Linked DNA regions of Thermogutta terrifontis. The protein of the gene in region 2 interacts with the protein of the main gene of each other region in a pairwise test. Links are inferred from orthologs where the notes say so. Each region holds a gene or a part of one and is shown on either strand. Other genes may lie near its edges.

What was found.
Region 1: the proteins of accC (region 2) and ribD interact in binary tests that used the Escherichia coli proteins (3 or more experiments, as listed by UniProt). The link is inferred for Thermogutta terrifontis from one-to-one orthologs.

What each region holds. Positions count from the first base shown.
Region 1 is NZ_CP018477.1:3,175,103-3,182,979, forward strand. Bases 3,245-6,195 are described here. They hold ribD (bifunctional diaminohydroxyphosphoribosylaminopyrimidine deaminase/5-amino-6-(5-phosphoribosylamino)uracil reductase RibD), read right to left. Parts: upstream 5,316-6,195; coding sequence 4,173-5,315; downstream 3,245-4,172. Other genes in these bases: THTE_RS11825 (glycoside hydrolase family 10-like protein), read right to left, coding at 3,245-4,156; THTE_RS11835 (radical SAM protein), read right to left, coding at 5,873-6,195. In the rest of the region: Trk system potassium transporter TrkA, read left to right, coding at 1-52; THTE_RS11820 (aminotransferase class V-fold PLP-dependent enzyme), read left to right, coding at 237-1,406; more of THTE_RS11825, read right to left, coding at 1,682-3,244; more of THTE_RS11835, read right to left, coding at 6,196-7,315; THTE_RS11845 (biotin--[acetyl-CoA-carboxylase] ligase), read right to left, coding at 7,588-7,877. UniProt on the Escherichia coli protein: Converts 2,5-diamino-6-(ribosylamino)-4(3h)-pyrimidinone 5'-phosphate into 5-amino-6-(ribosylamino)-2,4(1h,3h)-pyrimidinedione 5'-phosphate.
Region 2 is NZ_CP018477.1:1,033,947-1,041,768, reverse strand. Bases 1,824-4,719 are described here. They hold accC (acetyl-CoA carboxylase biotin carboxylase subunit), read right to left. Parts: upstream 4,008-4,719; coding sequence 2,640-4,007; downstream 1,824-2,639. Other genes in these bases: THTE_RS03815 (M24 family metallopeptidase), read right to left, coding at 4,716-4,719; accB (acetyl-CoA carboxylase biotin carboxyl carrier protein), read right to left, coding at 4,083-4,649; THTE_RS03830 (6-phosphofructokinase), read right to left, coding at 1,824-2,476. Outside these bases: THTE_RS17865 (bifunctional glycosyltransferase/class I SAM-dependent methyltransferase), read right to left, coding at 1-560; more of THTE_RS03830, read right to left, coding at 1,112-1,823; more of THTE_RS03815, read right to left, coding at 4,720-5,825; THTE_RS03810 (Gfo/Idh/MocA family protein), read right to left, coding at 6,410-7,822. UniProt on the Escherichia coli protein: This protein is a component of the acetyl coenzyme A carboxylase complex; first, biotin carboxylase catalyzes the carboxylation of the carrier protein and then the transcarboxylase transfers the carboxyl group to form malonyl-CoA.

The DNA.
Region 1 (7,877 bases), 2.1 Mb from region 2 along the record:
CCACGAAGACATGATCGATGAGATGCTCACGTTCTTCCAGCCGCCGGAGTGAAGCGTGTCGCTTTACCCCGGACTGCCCTCCGGCTGGAGCATCTCCAGCATGGCACGGTTTTCTGACCGGACGTCACCTGCCCTGAGTCATGGGTCCGTTGGTCCCGCTCGTGGGAATCGGGAGGAGGGGCTGAGGCCACAGTGTTAACGCAGACCAGCGAAAAACCCTTCTTGGGGATAATAATATGGCCACGAAACGCATTTATCTCGATAACGCAGCCACAACCTGGCCGAAACCACCAGCCGTTTATGAAGCGGTCGAGGCCTATCAGCGGAACCTCGGTTGCTCGCCGGGGCGCAGCACATATCGGGATGCCATGGAGGCCGACCGCGTGGTGGCTGAGGCGCGTCGGGCAGTGGCCCGGTGTCTGGGCCTATCGGATCCTCATCGCATTGTTTTCGGATTCAACGGCACGGATGTGCTCAATATGGCGATTCGGGGTGTGGTGCGGCCGGGCGATCACGTCATCACGACGGCGGCCGACCACAACTCTGTTCTTCGCCCGCTGCGGTTTTACGAGGAATATCATCACGTTCAGGTGGATCGCATTCCTTGCGATCCCCGCGGGTTTGTGATTCTCGAAGAACTGGAAAAAGCACTTCGCCCGGAGACGCGTCTGGTGGCGGTCAACCACGCGTCCAATGTGGTGGGAACACTTCAGCCGCTGGAAGAAATCGTCAAACTGGTTCGGCGGCATTGCGAGGCGATTATTTTGGTGGATGCGGCTCAGTCGCTGGGACATCTGCCACTTTTTCCCAAGGAATTGGGAATCGATTTGTTGGCGGCTCCCGGCCACAAGGGGCTCCTTGGACCGATGGGAACCGGCGTCCTCTATCTTGCTCCCAGGATCGAAGAGAGATTGGTGCCGCTGCGGATGGGAGGAACCGGCTCCCGCAGTGACGAAGACCGCCAGCCGGACTTCCTGCCCGATAAGTTCGAGCCCGGCAATCACAACGCACCTGGGCTAGCGGGCCTTGTGGAGGGCATTCGCTACCTGGAAGCCCGTACCCTGGAGGAAATCCGCCAGCATGAAATCGCCCTCACCGCCCAGCTCATTGCTGGGTTGAAGGAAGTGCCGGGGGTAACGCTCTACGGTCCTCCGTCTGCAGAACAACGGGTGGGCGTGGTGAGCCTTAATATTGAGGGGTATTCTCCGGAAGAAGTAGCGGGTATCCTCGATCTGCACTACGGCATCCAGGTGCGATCGGGGATCCACTGTGCTCCCCTGATGCACCGGACGCTGGGCACCGTGGAACGAGGTGGGGCCGTCCGCTTTAGTTTCAGTCCCTTTACCACACGGGAAGAGATTGATGCAGCAATCCAGGCCGTTACAGAAATCGCTCGCCACAGTTGACCACCCCCGCGTTTCCGGGATCTGCTACCGGCGCCAGAGACTCGCCGTCTTGCGGAGGCAATCCGTGAATTGCCCGTAGGTGTAACCGCAGTCCTGAACTAAGCGTAGAGTGCCCACTCGGTGAAGGGGCCACTATCCAGCGCTGGAACGGGGATCTGGCGAGCGGATCTCCGGAAGGGCACGCTGGTCGTGTCCAGAGAAAGAGAGGTGAATTATCCAAACTGACAGCCGAACGTGATGGGCAGGTGGCTCCGTGTTTCTCCAACGCGTTGTGGTTACCGCCGCGTGCGGTGGGGCGGTGTCGCCGGAGTGCGGGTAGCGCCCATCTTCACCGCGGGGAAGATCGTCTTGGGAGACTGCTCATCGAGGTTGAAAATGGTGAAGCCGGGAACACCGGCAAGCCGGGCAAGCGCAATCTGTGCCACCACCTGATCGGGACCATCCAGTCGGTAAGCGCCGATCCCGGGATACATGGGAATTTTTCCCTGCGTGGCCTGCCACTGGTTTTTCACCCAGCGGACAAACTGTTCGTGGTTGTTCGTGTAGTCCATGGGACACACGAAGTCGAGGTAGCCCGCATGAACCCAGCTCACCCAATCCTGACCGACAGAATCCCTGCAGGCCGGATACTCGGCAAACACGGCAGCTGAGATTTTGATTCCCGGCCGAATCTGGCGGGCTTCCCGGGAAACAGCCTCCACCACCCGCGTGATATTCCGCCGTCGCCATTCCAGATATTGGGAACGCAGGGGGCCCGAGACACAATCGTGTGGCCATTGGGCGACCTTCACACCCATTTCGGCTTCAAATCGCTGGCGGCAGCCCGGGCAAAAACAATTGTCAGGACCGGGATAGCGGATGTAGTCAAAATGGATGCCGTCCACCGGGTACTTGCGGACGACCTCCAACATGGTCTCCACTTCCAGACGCTGATTCTCTGGATGCGAGGGGCAGAGCCAGTTGCTGGGTTCGCCGCGTCGTGTCATTTGGGTCCGCCCCGCTGCCCGCATCTGATCAATGAACGATTGCGGGGCGTTACTCAAATTGAAATTGACCTTCCACACGTGCACCTCCAGGCCGTGCCGATGGCAGGCCGCCACGCATTGCTCAATTTGGTCCCCGTATTTTTGGAAGGCTTCGCTTCGTGGAAGGATGTCGCTTGCATAGTGAGCCAGACCGGCCCACAGCATATTGGGCAGCACCATGTTGAAGCCCGCTTCGGCAAGTTCCCTGGCTGTGCGTTCCCAATTGCCAGGGTAGGCGCCCAGCCCGGAATGATTCCAGTACGCTCGGCCTTCGACATGGGGGCTTGGCTGGGCGGACAGGTACGCCTGAATAAGTTTTCCCCGAAGTTGCTGGAGTTCTCGCAAATTGATGGAAGGTGCTTTTCCCTGCGATTGGGCCTCACGAACGGCAAGAAGTTTTTGTTCGGCTTCTGCGAAAGATTGCCAGGCTGGATGGGTGGAATCGGGGAGATACGTCTTCAACCAGGCGCGCAACTCATCGAGACTGGTCAGATGCCCCACCTGAACCGCTCGTGTCAAAAGTCCCCGGGTGATTTCGGTTTTCAGTTCGGGAAGCAGTGCGGAGAGAACGGCGGCCAGCATCAACCGCTGATTCTCTGTGTCCCCGTCTAGAAGAATATGGCTGAAAAACGCACCCCGGGGTGAAAGAATCATGGCCGGTTTTCGCGTCGCTTCACCTGAAGCCGTGTACCACCATCCAATCACTTGCGCATCGGCAGCGGCCGGTTCCGCTTCCGTGACGTTCCACGAGCTTTGACGCATTACCTCGGGCAGATCGGGAAGAATTTGGCGGTCGAAACGCACTTCCGCGAACTGGCCCGGGAACTGCTGTCCCACCCATCGGGTCTTTCCAATTCCCAGCAGCCCGAGCAACTCCGCCGGCGCCTGGTAGTTGAGAAACACCCGGGTTCCCTGTCGGATGGCCTCGGCCAGCGCCTTGGTCGCGTCCGGGGTCAGACGTGGATGATAGGGCACAATGATGACCTTCTGTTCCGCCCAGATCTGTGGGTTCGGGGAGGCATCGTCCCATTCGTCGTACTCAAGGCCGAGGTCATCAAGCAGCCTGGCGAATCGCTGGAGGGTTTCCCTCGCGGTGCGGTATTCGGGATCGCGGCCGTAAATCGCTGCGGCTGGCCCGAGAATCGCGATGGCGTGCCGGACGGCAACGAGGCGATAAATTCGCGCCCGGCCATCCAGGTTCTGGCCCCGCCAAAATGAAATACGGATACCGTCGATCTGGTGCCACCCTTGAGGACGTTCCTCGGTACGGAAGTCGGATTTGCGGAATCGCAGTACCTGACGCCCCGGTCGCGTCACACTACCCGAGGCAGCATACCAACCCTCCCCGCTGCGAAAATAGAGCGAGATATACCCAACAGCTTCCACCGGCTCTACCGAAACTTCCAACAGGAACTCGCCGGGGCGCGACAGATCCAGCGATACCCGGCGGTCATGGACGCTTCGCGGCCAGGCTGGCTGAGACGCAAACGGCAGGGCGACTTCCAAAGCCACCGTGCCGTCCTCGCGGACAAGCCGTACCGGTGCCGTACGTTCACTGGGATGCCACGCCCCCTGAGCCTCCGCTTCGTTCCCGTAATTTACGCCTTCCAGGACGATTTCCTGCGTCCCCGCGGTTTGCGCCGTCGCTACCACGGGCAGGGTGAGCAAGCCGAGCAGGGCAAGTGTCAAGCCAATTAGATTTTGTCGGCAGACCAGCGGTTGCATGCGATGTCTCCCTGTATCAATCTGTCGTGCCTGCCAAATGATTGATATCCGACGCGGAACGCGAGATGTAGCCGTGCAGATACAGATCATCCCCGACGCGTTCCCAGGTTACATTCGAGAGGTGGAGGGCCTCCGCCATCTTTGTCACACCCCTCCCCGCTACGGGTGTCCGCCCATTTTGACCGCCCACAATTTTGGGAGCAACAAACACGTGCACCTCGTCCACGAGTTGATGGTCGAACAGCTCACCGAGCACCTGGCTTCCGCCTTCAAACAGGACGTTGGTCATGCGGCGGCGTCCCAGTTCGTCAAGGAGGGCCTGCAAACGCTCGGACCGTGTTTTACCGGGGCATTCCAGCACTTCGCATCCGGCAGCCTCCAGCTTCCGGCGAGCCTCGCCGTCGGCTTGTGCTGACACCGCGACCAGGACAGGGAATTCCCGGGCGGTCTGAACGAGACGACTGTGGGGCGACAGCCGGGCACGTGAGTCCAGAACGATGCGCACGGCAATTCTGGGGCCAGGCGGCCGGGCCGTCAGCAGCGGATCGTCCGTTTCCACTGTGCCAATCCCTACCGCGATTCCATCCACACGGCCGCGAAGTGCGTGAACCTTTCGACGCGATTCTTCCCCACTGATCCATCGGCTTTCCCCAGTCGCCGTGGCGATCTTCCCATCAACCGTCATCGCCCACTTGGCAATCACCCACGGCCGTTGCGTGGAAAGCAACTTGAGGTAGGGGGCGTTCAAACGTCGCGCTTCCTGCTCCATGAGGCCGACAACGACTTCGATCCCGGCTTCTCGCAGACGAGCGATTCCCTGGCCGTGGACAAGCGAAAAGGGGTCCGCCATGGCGGCCACCACACGACGGATCCCCGCCCGAATAATGGCATCCGTGCAGGGGGGCGTTTTACCAAAATGGCAGCAAGGCTCCAGCGTGACATACATTGTGGCTCCGGCTGCCCGGTCGCCTGCCATGCGAAGGGCTTCCACCTCCGCGTGCGGCTGACCATAAGCGCGGTGCCACCCCTCGCCAATAATCTCGGCCCCTCGTGCGATGACACAGCCCACCATCGGATTGGGCTCCACAGCGCCCTTGCCCAGAGCCGCCAAGCTTAACGCTCGCCGCATGTGCCAGGCATCGAGTTCCATCTGATCCATGGTGCTCCCCTTTGCTGCAAACAAAAATGTTGTCAACGCGAGCGAGAACAAACGCTGTTATCTTGCGTCGCGCTCACTTTTGTTTTCCCGCGACCGGAGCTTGGTCCGGACTCTTACTTTCCGGGACCATCGCGCACGTGGCGCATTCTGTCCGCTGTGAGATCGCAGCCCCTTCGATCCCGAGCGCCCTGTACATTCCCGAAGAAAGACGCAGCCTCCGTCCCGACCATATTTCGTCTCAGCGCACCGGTCGGGCTGAGCACCGGGTCAGCTCGCGGCTTCCCCTCCGCGGGATATACTGCTCGTCACATCAGGACAGCTACTACTTCAGTCGAAGAACCCACGCCGGATATTGTACCGAAACAGAAATCTTTTTGGCTAGGACGAGACCAGACGCCGTCAGATTTCGGGAGGGATAATCCGCAAATTTCCCCGGCGACGCATTCAAGCTTCGCTTTTTCCTAACTCCTTAACAAAGGAATAGGTCAGAAGCAGGCTGGTATCCCGATCGACGCTGATGGCAGTTCGACACACTCGCTGAATTGTTGTGCCTTATATCACTTTGTCACTGGCGCGAACTCTGGAACCTGCCACGTCACATGATGCCCGGCGTCTCGTAACATGGCCACCACCTCTTCCACCGGACGTCGGTCCACCACGGGAAACTGACCACCGTCCTGGTCTTCCACAGCCTCTGCACCTGCGCGATAACCGCCGGGCACCGTGGAACTGGCGGCGCTCATTTGGGTGATACATGTTTGGGCGAGAAGATCTCGCAGTGAGGGCGGCTCCCGCGTGGAAAGGACCAATTCGGCCTGAGGAAAGGCGTGCCGCAACCCACAGTAAAGGCGGATGAGAGTTTCGTCATCCACAGGATGCGGAATCACGAAGTCGGCCGGCCCTTCGTGAATCCGCGGCAGGCTGAACGCGATGCGACGATCAGCAAATCGCTCTTTCAGATAGGCCGCGTGGCGGACCATGGCTTTGGCATCGGGCAAAGGATCGCCCAGCCCAAGCAGAATTCCCAACCCCAAACGCTTCACCCCGCCTTCCGCCGCTCGCTCGAGGCCTTCGAGTCGCCAGGCATAGTGCGATTTGGGCCCGCGGGGATGGAAATGTTGATAAAGCTGCCAATCGTACGTCTCCTGGTAGAGGGTCACCCCAATGATGCCGGCTTCCACCAGGGCCGCATATCCGGCCGTGGATTGTGGGGCAATCTCAACCGCAAGACTGACGGGAAATTGCCCTCGAATCGCCCGGATGATCTCGCTGTAGTATTCAACGTCGGTTTTCTGAGGATAATCTCCCGCAACAAGCAGGATGTGTCGCATTCCCCGGTTTGTGAGGATTTGTGCCTGCTCGAGGGCCTCTTCCGTCGTGAGCCACCGCCGCGGTACCTTTTCTGGAAAGCGGAATCCGCAGTACAGACAGTAGTTCACGCAGTAGCTCGATAAGTAAAGGGGAGCGTACACAAGAACCCGCCAGCCCGTCGAACCGTTCGGACCGGCCTGATCCTGTTCCCGTCCTCCATGCACGGTGGGAGAGACAGCAAAATGCTCGCGGGTCAGCCGTCGGGCACTGGCCAGCACATCTTCGAGAGGTCGCTGGCGATCCAGACATGCCTCCAGTTGAGCCACTGCTTCCGCTGCCACGCTCTCGTCATGAACCACCTGGATTGCCCGGCGCGGAGTTCGATCACCTTGGCCACTGAGCCGGGCGAACAGGAGGTCCAGCATCTCGGCGGCACGAAAGTCCTCCCCGTCAAGGACTTCTTCCCGCTCATGGAGAAGCTGGTAGCGCAGTCGCTCCACACGCTCGGCGAAGGAGGAAGCGATGGTCTGTCCGGTTTCTCCCCGAGAAACGATTATATTCTCTTCGAGACTCGCCCGGGCCTCGCGCAAAAGCTCCCAGTGCCGGGCAAAATGGGGATCCCGCTCGGCGAGGTATCTTTCTAAAAACCCCCAGTCGATGTTCTGTTCAATAACGGTGTTTGTGCTCATAAAGCTGCGGTCGTAAGTTCGCCGGTCGATTATCTCGGGAAGAATCACCCGTCACAAATATTCTTGGGACTCTTTGATGAACGGTTACCCGCAAGGAAAGGAACAAAAGTTTCTGCGAAACTTTGAGTGCCGGGCCGGGCCGGGATTCGCGGTACCAGATCGTGATGTCCCTTTTTTCCCGATCCTTGTTCAATTTTAGGAACCGTGGAACACAAAGGACAAACCACCCCATGATCACCACAAAGCGAATCATTTACGTTGTGGGTGGCTTATTACTCCAGCATTTCGCGACTGCGGACAATGGTTCCGCTCATGAACTTGCGCACGCCTTCGGGTGTTTCCAGGAGAATGGCACCTGTGCCGTCGATACCGCGGCAAATTCCTTCGTATTGCTGTTTCTCTGTCTCCAGGATGAGTTGATGCCCTTTCTGGAGACAGAGGCGATCTGCCTCACTGGTCAGGCCTGCGGGATTGTGCGAAAGAGCTTCGAGATGGCTTTCCATATGACGAAGAATGCTGATCAGCACGTCGGTTCGGTCCAAGAAGGTACCGCAGATGTCGC
Region 2 (7,822 bases):
CGTGCCCCCCACTGTGCCAGGCGGCAGGTAAGCTCAGGCTCGATCGTGAAGGTGCGGGCATTGAGACGCAAGCGCTTAAGTACGTCGGTGCGAATGGCCTTGTAGCCGGTCTCCATGTCGGTCAGATTCAGATCGTTGACCATGTTGGAAACCAGCGTGAGAAACTTGTTCACCAGCGTGTGCCAGAAGAAGAGCACCCGACGGGTGTGACCGATAAACCGGGAACCGAAAACCGCGTCGGCCTGCCCTTTGAGAATCGGCGCAAGAAGAGCCGGAAAATCCTGGGGATCATACTCGAAATCGGCATCCTGAATGACGGCAATGTCTCCGGAAAGGTGAGAAATAGCTGTGCGAATGGCCGCCCCTTTCCCCATGTTTCTGCGGTGGCGAATCACTTTGATCCGCGAATCCTGTTCGGCCAATCGCAGAGCCAGTTCGTACGATCCATCCGTGGAGCCGTCATCCACGATGACGATTTCCATGCCAAGAGATACGGGAGCCGCCAGGACCCGGCGAACGACTTCCGCAAGCGTCCACCTTTCGTTGTATACGGGAATCAAGACCGATAATTTCCGAAATGCCACCTTCTCCGAGGAATCGCCCTTTACGGCGGCGAGTGTTCCCGTCGCCCTCCGAGGGAAACTTTCCAAAGATTCGTCGGCCTCGCGGCATGGCCTCCTTGCCTGCTCGTTACAACAAACAGACGATAAGACTTCCGGTTTTGAAACCCCTGAAGTGGCCATAGGGAATCCTTTCCCATAGGAGACGGTTGCTATCAAAACAACGGCGATTTTTTAATATAGCGTCGCACCTTGCTGGTCGAAAACATCGATTTTTGCGTCTGTTGCACCCGCTCCCGCGGTATCGGCCGACCGGCTCCGTTCCTGCGGCCCCGGCTACAAACAAAAAAGCGGCGACCAATCGCCGCCATGGGGAGTAAGCAATGTCCAACCAATCAGCCAGCGGACTGCCTTTTGAGAGATCCAGTCCGCTTTCGCCAGGATGACTCAACAGCAAGCCATCAACAGGCACAATCCCGCCTTAATTGGGCGACTGTCGGGATGGCCTGGGATTTGGACGCATCCGGGGGCCGGATCCCTGGCTGAGGCACTCAGTCGACGCGGGTCTCCAGGTACCGCGGCAGTTGATGGAAATCCTCGTCGGGACGGATGAGACGCTCCTTTGCCCGCAATTTGCCGGTCTGCATGAGTTCTTCAAACCGCGGATAGAGCAACTGCAACTGACCGCTGACGCTAACCATCACGCCGTCGAGTTTCCGTTCAATGAGAGCCCGATACGCACCTACCCCGAGCTGGCTGCCGAGAATGATGTCAAACGCCGTGGGGCGATGGCAACGGACTTCGTAGCCGAACTGCAAACTGTTGATCCGTTTTTTCTTCTTGCCTGTGCGTTCCACGTAAAGATCGTTGACAAGCCGCGCGATACGGCCCGTGAACTTGATTTGAGAAACGGGGAAATGTCCGAACGGGTCCGGTTCGAGCTGGGCAAACTCCTCTTCCGAAACGCACTTGCGGAGCTCCTCCAGCGGGAAGTATTCGCCCATGCCTTCGGCAAACACCACCACGCCGTAAGACTTGCCCTCCTTCTCCCGCGCGATGATCGTGTCCACGACGCGGTTGGCCAGGGCCTTAAGGTTGATGATTTCCCGTATTTGGGGTTTTCCTGTCTCGGGATCGATCACCTTTTGCCCTGTTTTCGGGTTGATGGTCTCTTCCGTGGTCCACCATTCCGGCGGAATATCTTCCAAACTGATGATAAGAGACGCCTCCCCAGCGATTCCTGCTCCGTAGGCCAGCCAACCAGCCTTGCGTCCCATGACTTGAACAAAGAAGTAGGCCCCGGCCGCCCGGGCATCGGCGAGCAGATTGCGAACCTGGGTGGCGAGCATATCCACCGCGGTGAAATATCCGAATGTGAAATCGATCCCCTCGTAGTCGTTGTCAATGGTTTTGGGGAGATGCACCACGGCAATTCTGCGTCCCAAGTTGGGATGGCGATCCTGAAAGAGTTTGAACTTTGCCGCGGTGGTCAATGTATCATCACCACCGATGGAAATGAGAGCATCTACGCCCAGCGATGACAGCGCCTCATGGACCGTTTTCAGCGGGGCGGTCTTCGCGGGGTCGTCCAGGTCTTCGTACGTATGGACCCCTTTTCCAGGGTTCGCGCGGGCAGTCCCGATAATAATCCCCTGCTGACTTCGCACCAACTCCAGATCCTCGTGGCGCAGACGAATGAAGTGCTTACCCTCCTGGAGAGGCTTGTCAGGCGTATATTCCATCAGATGCGTGTAGCCCTGGCGAATGCCCAGCACCTCAATCCCCATCCGAGAAAACGCAATCGCGGCACTGGCGATCACCGCATTGGCGGCGGGCGCCGGCCCACCGGAGAACAAGATGGCCACACGCTTGATCGGCGATTCTACCTTGTCCGGACTTTTCAAGGCCTGACTCATACCCAATTCACCTCTTTGTCACAGAACCGAACGACTCTTCATTCCCCGAATGACGACAGTCCCTCACGGAAAGCCCCACGTGGACCAGAATCTGCCCCGTTCTCTATTTATTACGCCCGGCGCGATGTCCGGTTTTTCTGTCCCCCTGTCGCCGCACGTGGCGTTACTTTTTCTCCTCCTGCTGCTGGCTGGGGAGAAATGTTCGCTCCACGAAGGTGGTGTCCGCCCGCGCGTCGACAAACGTCGGGTGAGAGAGGATCGCCTTGCTCAGCTCAACCGTTGTTTTGATCCCTTCGATCCGCAACTCCTCCAGGGCGCTTTTCATCGCCGCGATCGCCTCGGCCCTTGTGGGCCGGTGCACAATCAGCTTGCCAATCATTGAATCATAATGCGGCGACACCACATATCCAGGATACACGTGGGAATCGAACCGAACCCCGGGGCCTCCTGGTACAAAAATCCGTTCGATTCGACCCGGCGACGGCCGAAATCCCCGCTCGGGATCTTCCGCGTTGATCCGGCATTCGATGGCCACCCCGCGGTGCTCCACGTCTTCCTGTTTGAATGGCAACGGCTCTCCCGCTGCCACCTTGATCTGGAGCTTGATGAGATCCAGCCCGGTCACCATCTCCGTGACGGGATGTTCCACCTGAATCCGGGCATTGACCTCGATGAAATAGAAGTTGAATTGCCGATCCACCAGGAACTCGACAGTCCCCGCGTTGTAATAATTCGCGGCTTTCAGGAGTTTCACAGCCGACTCACAAATCGCCTGGCGGACTTCGCGAGGCAGATTGGGGGCGGGACTTTCCTCAATCAACTTTTGATGACGGCGTTGGATCGTGCAGTCCCGCTCCCAGAGATGGACGACATTGCCGTAGTGATCCCCGATGGCCTGGACCTCCACATGCCGGGGATGCTCGATGTATTTTTCCAGATAAACGGCACCATTCCCAAAGGCGGCTTCAGCCTCCTGCTGCGCTTGCTGGAGAGCGGACTTGAGAGAATGTTCGTTGACGGCAATGCGCATTCCCTTGCCACCGCCTCCGGCCGCCGCCTTGATGAGGACCGGATAACCGATCTCCCGGGCAACCCGGAGGGCCTCTGCCTCCGTCTCTACTGTGCCCTCGCTTCCCGGTACCACCGGCACCCCGACCTTCTTGGCCAGGGCCCGCGCCGCGTTTTTATCCCCTAACAGTGCCATCGCCTCGTGCGGAGGACCGATAAACTCAATCTGGCAACTACGGCAGACTTCCGCAAAGTGAGCATTCTCGGAGAGAAACCCGTACCCGGGATGAATCGCCTGAGCATTCCCGATCTCGGCGGCGCTGATCACGCGATCGTAACGGAGATAACTTTCAGAAGCCTTGGCCGGTCCGATGCAGTACGCCTCGTTCGCAAGCTCCAGATAAGCCGACCCGCGATCCGCTTCGCTGAAGACGGCTACCGTTTCGATGCCCATCTCGCGACAGGCTCGTAGCACCCGAAGGGCGATTTCTCCTCGATTGGCAATCAGAATCCGTTTGAACATAAGCGATTGAGCGTGTGAGGCGGTGGCAGACTTCTTCCCGAGAACGCCGAGCGACGCGGTTAGCGAGCCCCTCCCTCAGCCCTGCGTATCCACCTTGAACAGGGGCTGCCCGTACTCCACCGGCTCGCCATTTTCGACCAGAACGGCCACAATTTTTCCAGAAATTTCTGCCGGCAACTCGTTGAAGACCTTCATGGCCTCCACAATACCCACAATGGTTTCCGGATTGACGTGGTCGCCCACCTTCACATAGGGGGGAGAATCGGGGTCCGGGGCCGAATAAAAGGTTCCCACCATCGGACTGCGGATGTAGGCGATGTTTTCTTCCTTGGGAGGAGGCGGCGTCTCAGTCTCCCGAACCGGCGGCTCCGAAGGAGCCGGGGGCTGTGCCGCCGGTGCCGCGACCGATGGGGCAACTCCAGGAGGCAGCGAGGGCATCCACATCGGTATCGGGGCACCCGCTGGAGTGGGCACGACTTCCGGCCCGCGGCGGAGGCGAATTCGCTTCTCCCCGGACCTCAGGTCAATCTCGCTGAGGTCGTGTGCCCGCATCAACTCAATGAGTTCCCGAACACGGGCCACATCAAACACATCCGGCTGGGGCGGTTCTTGCTTTTGAGCGTCGGGAGCGTTTGAACCCATAGGCGAGTCATTCTATAGCTGGAAGTGAACTTTCCTCGATTATCCTCAGAGACCTGTCAGGCGTCGTCAGAGTGTACTCACCTCGTCCAACTCTTTGGGAAGGCTGGTAAGGACCTCGTGTCCATCCCGGGTGACCAGAACGTCGTCCTCGAGCCGGACCCCACCCCAGTTTGGGATGTAGATACCCGGCTCGACGGTTACCACCATCCCCGGCCGTAGAACGGTCTGCACCTTGGGCCCCAGGCGTGGGAGTTCGTGGATTTCGAGCCCCACCCCGTGTCCCAGACCGTGCCCAAAGAGGCGGCCGAGCCCCGCTTCCTCAATGACCTGCCGAGCGGCGCGATCCACGTCCTCCGCCGTGACCCCCGGCCGGATCGCATCAATCGCCGCTTTTTGGGCCTTGAGAACGGTGGTATAGACTTTCGCGAACTTTGGGGCGATTCTACCAGTTGGGATGACGCGGGTCAAGTCGCTCTTGTACCATCCTTCATCAGCCCCCCAATCTACCAAAACAAATACATCTTCACCAATTTTCTTTGAGGTCGGTATCACATGCGGCAGCGCTGCCCGAGGACCAACCCCCACAATCGTGGGGAACGCCGACCTTCGTGCCCCCAGCAAGCGCATCTGATGGTCGAGCAAGTCGGCCACCTCCTTCTCCGACTGATCGGGACGAAGGGTCGCCCTCACGGCTTGGAAAGCCCGTTGGGCAATCGTCACTGCCGTGCGAATTCTTTGCAGTTCTTCCTTGTCCTTAATCGCCCGGTGCTCTTCGATCCAGTTTTCCGTCTTAGCGAATTCCACACGGTTAACCGCATCCTGCAGTTTGCCAAACGACGCCACCGAAAGAGAGCCGGCCTCCACTCCGACTGTGCTGAGTTTGGTTTTCTTGATCAGTCGCGCGGCTGCCTGGACAAGGGATACGCCCCCCGGCCGGATATAGGCTTCCAGCCCCGGGCACTCCTCGCGAATCTGTTCCGTGAATCGAGAGTCGCTGATCAGAATGGCGTGGTCCAGCGTGACCAGCAGGTAGCTGTCCTCACCGCTAAAGCCGGTTAGATAGGTGACATTCTCGGGCTTGCTGACCAGAAAGCCCACCAGTTGCTCGCGTTTCATGCGGCGCCGTAGTTTCTCTCGCCGCTCATTGAAATAGGCCGGATCATGCTTCGTCATCATACTTCTGTTCTCCGATGAGTCCTCCAGGATATTGGCGTTAAATTACGAGATTGCTGTCGTCAAGACAAGTGCGACCGTTGGCTTTAGCCATGATGCCATAATGCCACGGACACAACTAACGCGGCGTTCAAAACGGAGCTGACCCATCCCCACTTTTGCAAGAACCTACTACACGCCGCGAGTACAACGTGCCATAGCGACAATTCATGAATTGCCCCTACCGCTTAACCAGCAACTCAACCAAGTTGGAATACGGTGGGTCAATTGAATGATCCAAACGTTGGAACGTGGACGTGACAAGCACGTCGCTCCAAAAGCGGAGCTGACCAGCAGGCCATCGGGATTGAATCTCGCTCCCACACGCACACCTATGAAGGTCCCCGTCCGCAGTAAAAAATGCGAATGAGTCGGCAAAGCGGAGCCGTGGCCACGAGACGTGGTGGCGGCGGTGACGCCGGCACCGACGGTTAGGAAAAGGTCAGCTTTTCGCTACCCGTCAGAAATTTCGCTCATCGGCCGCCAAAGACGACTCGCAGCCGCTGTTCGGGCGAGCCAATTGCATTGCTGGGACGGAGATTTGCCGTTCACAGCTTTTCAGGCGGAGGCACCACGAACGGCTCGCGGTACTCGCGCGTGAGAAGCCGATCGGCATCCGGGTTGTCGATGAACTTCTCGTGCTCGGCATCAATCGCGAGCCGAGGTCCCAAAGTGAGCGGTTCCTTTTGCAAGTCGATGCCGTTTTCTTTCAAATGGGCCTCAATGGCATTCAGAGTGGCCAGGCAGTCCTCGTTGACCTGGAGCGGCTTCAGCGCAGCGACGAGTTCGTCATGACCGGCCTGATGCCCGAGCAGATACGAAATGTTGGCCAGATGCGTGAGAGCCGTGGAAATATGCGTCTCCTCGACATCCGCGTTGAGCATGTCCTGACGGCCAGCTTTGACTGCCTCCACAAAATTGGCGAAGTGATCTCCGCCGGAACTTGGAAGTTTCTCCTTGGGATTTCCCGCTCGATCGTAGAGGACCACGTTGGCGCCCAGGTCACACGCGATGTATCCTTCCTCTCCCGCGATGAGCACCGCGCCATTGAGAAACGGCTTGTCCGTTTTGTGATTGCGAACTTCCTGGACAAGCGTCACGCCATCCCCCAGGTCGTGGATCGCCACCTGAGTGTTGGGGGTTTCCCCAGCGTCGTGGAAGCCGAGTCGCCCGCCGTAACTAACAACCCACCGCCCAAGAGTGCGGAACGGCACGAGAATCCGGGCCGTGTCCACACAATGGATGCAGTTATTGCCGATTTCGCCATTGCCGTAATCCCAGAACCAGTGCCAGTCGTAATGGAAAGACTTGCGTGTGACCTTGGCCATCGGTGCCGGGCCGGCCCAGAGGTTGTAGTCCACCCCCGGCGGAATGGGGTAATCACCCGGTGGCCCAATGGGACTCCGCGGCCGGTACATGACGCATCGGATGAGGGTCACTTTACCGATTTTTCCGGCTTTGATGGCTTCGGCCGCCGCCCGGTAGCGTCCCTCGGAGCGCCGCTGGGTTCCCCCCTGGCAAAGCTTCTGATATTTTCGGGCAGCCTGAACGATGCGGCGTCCCTCACTGATATTGTGGCTCACGGGTTTCTCCACATAGACATGCTTCCCCGCCTGAATTGCCCAAATTGAGGCCAGCGCGTGCCAGTGGTTGGGCGTGGCGATGGAAACGATGTCCACGGCAGGATCGGCCATCACCTCGCGGAGGTCCTGGACAAATTTCGGGCGATATCCAAATCGGCTGGCAAACCGCTCGAGGTACGCCTGCCCCACATCCCGATCGGCATCACAGAGGTAGAGAACGTGACAGTCAGAGCGCGAGGCGTACGCGGCGGCGTGGTCCTGCCCCCGACCGCGCACCCCTAAAACCGCCACCTGAAGTTTTCCGTTCGGTCCCGGGTTGGCTGCTGGTTGAGGAGCCGTAGTCTCACTTCCGCGAAGGGGCATCGCTGGAAGTACTCC